3 regions of the Alteromonas sp. S167 genome follow, and region 1 is predicted to be linked to each of the others. Evidence: predicted binding sites of a transcription regulator. Region 1 holds the regulator's gene; each other region holds the start of a gene.
What was found. The regulator FliA, encoded in region 1, starts transcription of late flagellar genes. The targets are predictions, from matches to a motif close to CTAAAGNTNNNNNNNNNNNNGCCGATA.
Positions count from the first base shown of each region.

Region 2: V7R35_RS13595 (HAMP domain-containing methyl-accepting chemotaxis protein) is a predicted target of FliA. The motif match lies at 1,543-1,569, and genes of this name have one in related genera.
Region 3: V7R35_RS13055 (DUF3530 family protein) is a predicted target of FliA. The motif match lies at 1,213-1,239, and genes of this name have one in related genera.

Region 1 covers NZ_JAZETR010000001.1:330,111-333,389, reverse strand. Annotated here, with positions in the region: gene V7R35_RS01370 (protein phosphatase CheZ) at 1-644, opposite strand, end outside; gene cheY (chemotaxis response regulator CheY) at 679-1,062, opposite strand; gene V7R35_RS01360 (RNA polymerase sigma factor FliA) at 1,099-1,830, opposite strand; gene V7R35_RS01355 (MinD/ParA family protein) at 1,827-2,693, opposite strand; gene flhF (flagellar biosynthesis protein FlhF) at 2,699-3,279, opposite strand, start outside.
Region 2 covers NZ_JAZETR010000008.1:184,874-188,152, forward strand. Annotated here, with positions in the region: gene V7R35_RS13595 (HAMP domain-containing methyl-accepting chemotaxis protein) at 1-1,398, opposite strand, end outside; gene V7R35_RS13600 (symmetrical bis(5'-nucleosyl)-tetraphosphatase) at 1,668-2,495, opposite strand; gene apaG (Co2+/Mg2+ efflux protein ApaG) at 2,522-2,896, opposite strand; gene rsmA (16S rRNA (adenine(1518)-N(6)/adenine(1519)-N(6))-dimethyltransferase RsmA) at 2,903-3,279, opposite strand, start outside.
Region 3 covers NZ_JAZETR010000008.1:46,978-50,256, reverse strand. Annotated here, with positions in the region: gene rapA (RNA polymerase-associated protein RapA) at 1-385, shown strand, start outside; gene V7R35_RS13060 (pseudouridine synthase) at 385-1,086, shown strand; gene V7R35_RS13055 (DUF3530 family protein) at 1,284-2,261, shown strand; gene V7R35_RS13050 (hypothetical protein) at 2,404-2,727, shown strand; gene V7R35_RS13045 (AmpG family muropeptide MFS transporter) at 2,889-3,279, shown strand, end outside.

The DNA of each region.
Region 1 (3,279 bases):
TCGGCCTTAACGCTAGAAGATTTAATTTGTTCTGCACCATCACGCTCTCCGAACATGGTTAACATGTTCACTAAGCTATCTTCCACTTCTTTAACCAAGTCGATTACACGACGAATTACCTGCCCCGTAAGGTCTTGGTATCCTTGCGCCATCAGCACTTCGGTAAGTAGCTGTGTAAGTTTAGTTGCCTGATCCGCACTGTCTTCAAGTAATTTATCCAAATCTGCACAAAGCACCTTAAACTCGCCCAGTTCTATTTGGCGGTTCATAAGCTTTTTCCACTCAGGCATAACTTTCTCAATGCCTTCGGCAATACCTTCGGCTATTGGCATACTTGCTTCAACAGCATCCATAGTAGTATTAGCAGCTTTTTCAGTTTCTTCAATTACGTACGTAAGGCGGGACTGCGCATCGGGAATATCGTCAGTGGCAAGATTCTTGATGCGGTCGTCAATTTGAAAATTATTTAGTGCGTCGTGAAGTTGACGCGTTAGCTTTCCTACTTCAGCAAACAGTTCAACATTTTCTTTCATTGACGCTGCTTCAAGAAGCGCATTAGCAGACTCGTTGTCACCTTCTTCAAGATATGCAACAAGCTGTTTAGCTTCTTCTAGCGATATAGGAACGTTTACATTCGTTGTCATCCAGTAAACCTCGTTTTTCTGGTGAGCGTCTGGATCAACCTAAACGTTCGAAGATTTTGTCTAATTTTTCTTTAAGTGTAGCCGCTGTAAACGGTTTAACGACGTAGCCGTTCACGCCTGCTTGTGCTGCAGCAACGATTTGCTCTTTCTTCGCTTCCGCAGTCACCATCAATACAGGAAGGTGCTTAAGCTTGTCGTCGGCACGGATAGCACGCAAAAGGTCAATACCTTGCATACCGGGCATATTCCAATCGGTAACGACAAAATCAAAGTCACCCTGCTGTAGCATAGGTAACGCAGTACTGCCGTCATCCGCTTCCTGGATGTTGGAGAAACCCAAATCTTTAAGTAGGTTTTTGATGATACGTCTCATGGTAGAAAAATCATCAACCACAAGAATCTTCATGCTTTTATCCAAAATAGCCTCCAGTGAGGGGTTAATTGTTATTAATATCTATTCTTCGTCAGCTTGCCACGATTTCATTCGTGATTTGAGTTTTAACATGGCCTGGCTGTGAATTTGACTCACTCTCGATTCACTAACATCGAGCACTTCACCTATTTCTCGAAGATTCAATTCTTCATCATAGTACAACGAGAGCACAATCGCTTCTCGTTCAGGTAGTGTTGTTATTGCATGCGCTAACGCCTTCTGGAAGGCGCCCTGCATTAAATCTTCTAAAGGCGCGTCGCTACCTTTGTTTTGTTCGGTAGTAATGACGTCTTCAGAAACACCCAAATCTTCAATACCCACTAACTTGCCAGCATTTACTTCATTGAGCATTTGGTGATAATCCTGCAAGCTTACATTTAGCTTAGCAGCAATATCAGAATCTCGTGCATCGCGACCGGTTTCGCTTTCTACTTGCGATATTGCCTCGGTAATAGCTCGGCCGTTTCTATGCACCGAGCGAGGCGTCCAGTCACCTTTACGAATTTCATCTAACATTGCGCCGCGAATACGAATACCCGCAAACGTTTCAAAACTAGCACCTTTGGAGCCGTCGAAATTTCTCGCGGCTTCTAGCAACCCAATCATGCCAGACTGGATTAAGTCATCGACAAGAACACTAGCAGGCAGACGCGCCATCAAGTGATGGGCAATACGCTTAACCAAAGGCGCATGTCTTTCAACTAACTGCGACTTATCGGTTTGTTGTTGATAAGCGGCTGCCTTGCTATTCAACGCTGACTTCCTACTGCTTTATCTGCAATTAATTGTTCAATAAAGAACTCTAAATGACCACCCGGTTGCGCCGGAATTGGCCACGACAATGCTTTATTGGCAAGTTGCGTAACAGCCACCGCTGCCGGTGAACTTGGGTACGCATCAACAATAGCGGTTTGCTTTCTTACCGCCTTGCGAATATTTTCGTCAAACGGCACCGTTGCTACTAATTCTAGTGCAACATCTAAAAAGCGCCCTGTAACCTTACTTAACTTGCTAAATAGCTCTTGCCCTTCGCGAATATCACGCACCATGTTGGCAACAACTTTAAAGCGGAACACGCCGTGCTCACGATTTAGTATTTTAATCAGTGCGTAGGCATCGGTTAGCGATGTAGGTTCATCACACACCACTACCATGATATCTTGCGACGCTTTTGAAAAGCTCAACACCATGTCTGAGATACCCGCGGCGGTATCAACGATAAGCACATCTATTTGCGAGCGCAGTTCGCTGAAGGCGCGAATAAGCCCTGCATGCTGTGTTGGCGATAGCTCTGCCATAGACTGCGTACCCGACGTTGCAGGGGCAATTTTTATCCCATGAGGGCCTGTGACAAGTACTTCATCTAGTGTGCATTCACCAGAAAGTACATGAGAAAGGTTTTTCTCAACTCTTAAGCCCAACATGACATCTACGTTTGCAAGACCTAAGTCTGCATCGAGAACCATCACTCGCTTACCCTGCTTTGCCATGGCAATGGCAGTGTTAAGCGTGATATTTGTTTTACCGACGCCACCTTTACCTCCGGTGACGGCAATAACTTTGATTAACCGTGATTGCTTCATTTTTCTTAAGCTACTCGCTTGGTCGTCAATCATACTGCTTATGCTGTTTTAATGGCGTTGTTAGCACTAGTATGATTCAAACCGTACTTTTTATAAAGCTTTGCAGCAGCGGAAACTAAAGATTTCGCTTCTGCAATCTTAATGTCTTCAGGTACTTTCTGACCATCGGTGACATAACTAACCGGTAATTGGTACTCTACCGCCGCACTTAGCACCTCTCCTAAAGAGTAGCACTCATCTAACTTTGTGAAAATACAGCCACTTAGTTCAATGTCATCATAAGCAGCAATTATTCTCTGAAGTGCAGGATATTGTGTATTGGCCTGTGCTACCAAATATTTTTTTACCTTTGGCATTTGGCCGTTGTCAAATTGTTTAATTTGCTTAATTAATCGACTATCGCGCTGACTAAATCCTGCCGTATCAATCAATACTAGACGTTTATGGCGAAGTTGGAATAATAAATCTGCAAGTTCTTCACTAGACTGTGCTTTTCTAACTGTACACCCAATGATCTTTCCGTAGGTAGCCAGCTGTTCGAACGCTGCAATTCTGTAGGTATCGATAGTTATCATCGCAACTGAATCTGCACCGTATTTTTGCGCATAGCGTGCAGCTA
Region 2 (3,279 bases), on a different contig from region 1:
GGCTTCAGTATCGGCGTGTCGAATTTGGCTCAACGTATCTTCTGCATTTTGCACAACAAGTTGAGACGTTGAGTGCATCTCAGTAGTTGCCGTTGCTACCTGACCAATTTGTGACTTCTGATCTTGAATTGAATGCGTAGTCTGAGCAGTTACCGCCGAGGTTTGCTCTGACGCTGCAGCAAGTTGCTCAGCACGTTCGTTAATGGCCGTAATAAGCTCTTTTAGGTTACCTATTAACGTATTGCAGTTACGGGCAAGTAAACCAAACTCATCTTGAGCACTATCGTCTAGACGATGGGTTAAGTCGCCCGATGAAGCAATAGTAAGCAGCTTATTCACGCGATATAGCGGAATGATGATGGCGCGTACGGTGCGGAAACCAATAATAACGGCAATTGCAATCGAGATAAGCACTACCACGATAACAATGGTATTGCCCGTAGCAATGGTATTGTTAACTTGCTCTTCAACATCGCTGGCTTTTCTATCAGCAAGGCTTAATAGGTTTTCAAGGTCTACCACACCTTGTGCAATGTTTTCGTCAGAGGCATTAAGCGCTTTCTCCGCATCGTTTCTACGTTCAAGACGATCGATATGCAGCTGAACAACACCGTCGCTCGCTTTAATAGCGTTTACCGCGTCGTTAACTAATTCGTTAATATCATCTAACGTACCAGAGTCATCGCGACCATCTGCGGTTTGCACCATATCACTAAGCTGCGTAACCACTTTCTCTACAACCAAATCAACCTCATTGCCCAACGTTTGTGAACGAACAAGGGTTTGCGTTTTAACGTATTCCGATGAAACCGTTAAAAGAGACAGCAGTGACGTTTCTAACTGGCCGCCAATTTCAGCAGCGCGACGAAGCTTTGGATCGCTGTCAACTGCATCAAGGTCAGAAAAATCTAGAAGGTATGTAGATGCATCGTCGGCGTTGTCTTCAGCATCGCCTAAACGGCTTTGAATGGTGTTGCGTAACTCTAAGTATTGCTGGTGGCTGTTATATAGCGCTCCAACATTTGTGATATAGGTTTCGTAACTCTCGCGAACACCATTAAGCGTGCTTTTTAGCTGCGGTTCGTTTTTTACTGCTTGCGCTAACTTTTTGTATTCTGTTTCAAACGTGTCTTTTGCGGCATTAAACGCATCACGTTTTTCTTTAAGTCCACCGAGTTCCTCTTCGATGTAGCTCTCAAAAGTCAGTCTACCCATGTTGAGGAAGCTGGCTTTCAGTGCGTTACTACCTGCTACGGTGGGAAGTGCTACGTCATTTACTTCTTCGGTCGCTGAACCTATTGAATTAAGGTTGAAGAGTGAAACAACACTGATAATGATCAGAAGAGCACTTATCGCTACAAATCCACCGATTATGCGTGTGGCTACCGTTATTTTCATCGGAACTCCTGGATGAGTGTTTTTTTGTTTTTATCGGTTACGATATTACCCCTCTAGCGCAGTAAAATATACCTTTTCGCTAGCACTCGTTTCTACATACGCCGAGGTAAGAGAATAAACTACATCGTTTGGAACACGTTATTGTATCGGCTACAACAACTTAATGTTTACCTAAATTGCTAGTAGATGAATAATTTAAGTACTGGTAATACCAGTGCTGTGACGAGCTTTGCTTTAAATCCGAAAACTAAGAAGTGAAGGGCGTGGGCTTAAGCGTCAATTTGTATAAGTTCGTTTGAATTAAGGTTAAGCATGGTCATTGACTGTCCCCACACATAACCTGTGTCTAAACCTATAAACTGGTGCTTTTGTGTTTGCCCTGACAGCGCAGCCCAATGGCCAAAAACAACGCGGTCGTTTTTATCCAGTTTAAGGTTATCTACAGTGAACCAGGGTTGAAGTGAACTATTGACGCTGTTAGCGACGGCACTAGGATGAGATTTATGTTCGAAGTCTAATACGTTGATGTTCTCTATAAAGCGCATGCGAGTGCACGCATTTACAATAAAACGAAGTCGCTTTTTACCTTGTAGGTCATTGTCCCAACGGTTGGGCTCGTTCCCATACATGTCGCTTAGAAACTCAGCGTAATTGTCGGCACGAAGCACCTTGCTTACTTCGTCACTTAGGCTAACAGCCTCGTCGATTGACCACTGTGGATACAGGCCCGCATGAACCATTATAGTGTTAGGCGCTATGTGTTTTACCAGCGGAAACTGTCGAAGCCAGTCAGTAAGCTCTTGTAGGTCGTTAGCCTTTAACAGCGGGTTTAATTTGTCTGATTTTTTCGCTTTTCGTAAGCCATTAATAACGGAAAGCAAATGCAAGTCATGATTTCCCAGCACGCTTGAAAACCCGTTTCCCAGCGACTTTAAAAAACGAAGTGTGCTAAGCGAGTCTTCACCTCTTGCCACTAGGTCGCCCACCGCAAGCAGTGTGTCCGAGTCGGGATTAAACTTAACTTTATCTAGTATACGGCGAAGGCCTTCATAACAGCCTTGAATATCGCCAATGACGTAGGTATTGCTTTGCGACAATATAGCTTTCTCTGCGCTTAGAAAAATTAATGGAGTATATTAGGTACCGCTAACCGAAATACAGCGATAGGAACACGGAAGCGTTCTCCGTTTTCCCGCTCCATTTCGTAGTAGCCTTCCATACTGCCAACGGGAGTGTCAATAACAGCACCGCTAGTATACTCGAACGATTCACCTGCTTTCATTATAGGCTGTTTACCAACAACGCCAGCACCTTCTACTTCTGACGCTTTTCCATTGGCATCACAAATGCGCCAGTAGCGGTTGATAAGCTGCACTGTCTCAAGGCTCTTATTCTCTATCTTAATGTGATAGGCAAATGCGTATTGCTTTGAATCCGAAGGAAGGTGCTCAGGTAGGTGGCGAGTGTTAACTCGCACCTCAATGTCTGGAGTATCCATAGCAAATTACTGCTCTTGCTGGCTTTCTTTTGCTGAAACCGCATTTGCCAATGTGGCAAAATCGCTAAGCGACAACACTTCTGCTCGGCATGTTGGATCTATCCCCAGTGCTGAAATTTCTTCTTCACTTAGGCAGTCTTTCAGCGAATTACGAATGGTTTTACGGCGTTGATTGAAAGCTTGTGCACATACGCGCTCAAGCGTATTTACCGACTCAACATCAACAGGTGGTGTCTGATGTGGTATCAATTTCACCACCGCCGAGTCTACTTTTGGTGCAGGCTTGAAAGCGCCTGGCGGCACGTTCAGCACAGGGATAACGTGGCAGTAATACTGCGCCATAACAGACAATCTGCCGTAGTTTTTCGAACCAGGGCCCGCAG
Region 3 (3,279 bases), on a different contig from region 1:
CTTTTTACCGCAAACACCCATTCGCGTGTGTTTAGACGCACAAGGTAATGCCAGCGAATTAAGTTTTGATGTTAAGCGTAAGGTAGGACGTAAAATCTCCTCTCAGCTTTTGAAGGCGCTTCAACAGCCGCTTGAACTGGCTATAGAGAAAACCAGAAAGCTGGCACACCAGCAAGCTAATCAAAAGCAACACGACGCGTTAACAACAATGCACAGTACGCTAAACGAAGAAATTCAGCGTTTACGCGACCTACAAAAACGAAACCCTGCGGTACGCGATTCTGAAATTGAATACATAGAAACGCAGATGAACACGCTAGACACGGTTATTCAAAGAGCCGACGTACAGCTAGATGCCCTGCGCATTGTGGTGAATAACCCGTAATGCCAAACCCTGATTTTGTTTACAACCCGCCCATGTCGCCCTATCTTGATTTTGTTTATCAAGATAACGATATTGTGGTGGCACAAAAGCCAAGCGGTTTACTCAGCGTACCAGGGAAAGCGGCAGAGCATAGAGATGCGCTGATCACCCGAGTGAACGTTGTTTACCCTACGGCCACTGTGGTGCATCGTCTTGATATGGCTACGTCAGGGTTAATGGTGCTGGCGCTTAACAAAGACAGCCATCGCAACATATCAAAACAGTTCGAGTTGCGGCAGACAAAAAAGCGTTATTTTGCTCGCGTTTATGGCCACATCGCGGATGAACAAGGGGAGATAAACCTTCCTCTTATTTGTGATTGGCCGAATCGTCCAAAGCAAATGGTAGACTTTGAGCGAGGCAAGCGTGCAATAACTCAGTTTCAGGTGGTGTCTCGCGAGGTGGATGCAAAGCAGCGTCCATTTACGTTAGTTGCGCTTCACCCTATAACCGGGCGTTCGCATCAGCTTCGGGTTCACATGCTTGAGCTTGGCCACCCTATACTTGGGGACCGTCTTTATGCCCATAAAGATGCACTTGATATGGCACCGCGCCTTCAACTTCACGCTGAAAGCTTAAGCTTAAAACACCCCCAAACCGACGATTGGCAGCACTTTCGAAGCGCTATTCCATTTAGTGAATACAGCCCTGAGCCAATATAAACTAGCCTCCTGAGCCATTATGGATAAGCACTCGGGACATTCTAAGTTAGACGTTTGAGCCTTTATAGACAAAGGCTCAATACCAATCTTGCTTGCCAAATAGTATTTAACTGTGGATGAAAACTATTTCAGTTTTTGCCAAAAGCGCCGATACTCCAAGTAGGTCTTAATTTTTATATCAAAGAAGGTGTTTATTCATGTTCAAGCAATACATTGTTTTGCTTTTAACATTAAGCACCCTGCTATTTTCAGCTTCAGTTCACAGTAATTTCTTTGATGACGTAAGCCAAGCCTACATTCCAACTGATATCAATGAAATTATAGTAGGCGATGGCACCGCGCCTATTATAGAAATTGAAGCACATACGCCTTTGCCTCTTGGTGTAGCTGTAATCTTAACAAGTTCATATCCTTCCAGTCTTACGCTTGCACAAGGGCAATCACTAGGTATCGCATTGGCAGAAAAAGGCTGGAATGTGTTGATAAGCCCGTTGAGTTTGCCAATTGAAAAAATGGCTAGTACCTCAATTGGCACCAATAGCTCATCTAGCAACACTCCGCAAAACACAGACGGTGCAACCGATGCAAGCAGCACAAACAGCAACGACACTGCAGCAGCCAGCATAGACAAAAACAGAATAGCTAGTGATGATATGAATGAGAGTAATATGGCTACGGAAGGTCTGCATCCAAGAAGCAGTTTGCTTTCGAATAACCTCGATTTTCAACAAGCAACAACCAACCTCGCAATTCACTTAAATGCATTAGATAACCACCTACAGTCACGACCAGGTTATCGACTGTACATTGCACAAGGTATGTCGGCGGCCAGTTATATTTCTGCAATACAAATACAACCTGATCTTCAGCCAGATAGCTTCATTGCTGTTTCACCTTTCTGGCCTGAAACATTAATAAACTCTCATATAATCAAAAATATAGCTGAAAGCAGCTACCCTATTCTTGATATTTCTATTGAAGGTTTAAGCGAGTGGGAGCTTAACACTGCTCCAGAGAGAAAGAGGCGCTCAAAAAACGAACTAAAACTACATTATAGACAGGTTAAAATCCCAAGAAATTTATTAACCTTTAGTATAAGTGCAAATCAAAAAAACCCATATATTCAATCAGTTATAAATAGCACTGTCGGCTGGACTCGCTATTTGGGCTGGTAAAATCTGCCCTTCCGTTTTACGCTAAATTTAATACAAAAACAGACACCTACAGGGAACTATGCGAAAAGCAGCAAGGAGCTGTAAGCAGGAGAGCAGCAATGAACTATACTTCAAATAGATCGCAAAACTGGTTGGGTGTCTCGTGAACGTTCAAGAGTTTGTAAATACCAAAGCGAAGCAACTGTGTTTTTATTTGAAAGCATTTTGGCAAGGCGAACTTCCTATTGAAGAGTTAGAACTTTTCTTTTGGGACACAATGGAAGAGTGGGGCCAAATTAGTTTCACGTTAACGCAGCCATACACACAACAAGAGCGCGTATTCTGGCATCTTCTTCACCAAGTACATTATTGGAATGAAGAGAAGCTGATGCAGGATAAATATCTACTCGATGAATTAAACAACTGCGTAAAATACCTGGAAGGCACTGGTCATTGCCCGTTGGACTGTGTTGGCGTTAGACCTTAGTAAAGCGCCTTTTTACAGCGCTTCTCTATTCAAAATAGTGTTCATCGCAAATCAACTTTCTACATCACCTATTGCAGATTAACTATTTCAGATTAACCATTGCCAAATTAGGTCTAGCATGGCTCAATGTGCGTTTCGACCTCGCGTAAAGGGAAACGCTTTTGCTCTGTGCATTAAACACCTATAAAGATAAGCGCTTTTTAAGTATTTTCTTCTTCGGTATTTCAAGCGGGTTTCCGTGGATAATGATCGGCTCCGTGCTTTCTGCATGGCTTAAAGACGATGGCCTTTCACGTTCGGCCATTGGCCTGTTTGGTGTTATTTTTTCCGCTTACTCATTCAACTTTTTATGGTCTCCATTGATCGACAAATTGAGGCCCCCGTTTTTAGGTCAACGGCGAGGCTGGATCTTATCTATGCAAGCCATTGTTGTGGCACTCTGTATAGCAATGTCTCAGTTCACAACACAAGACAATTTGTTCTTCATAGCCCTCGTTGGTCTTATTATCGCCATTGCATCAGCCACTCAAGATATTGCCATTGATGGTTATA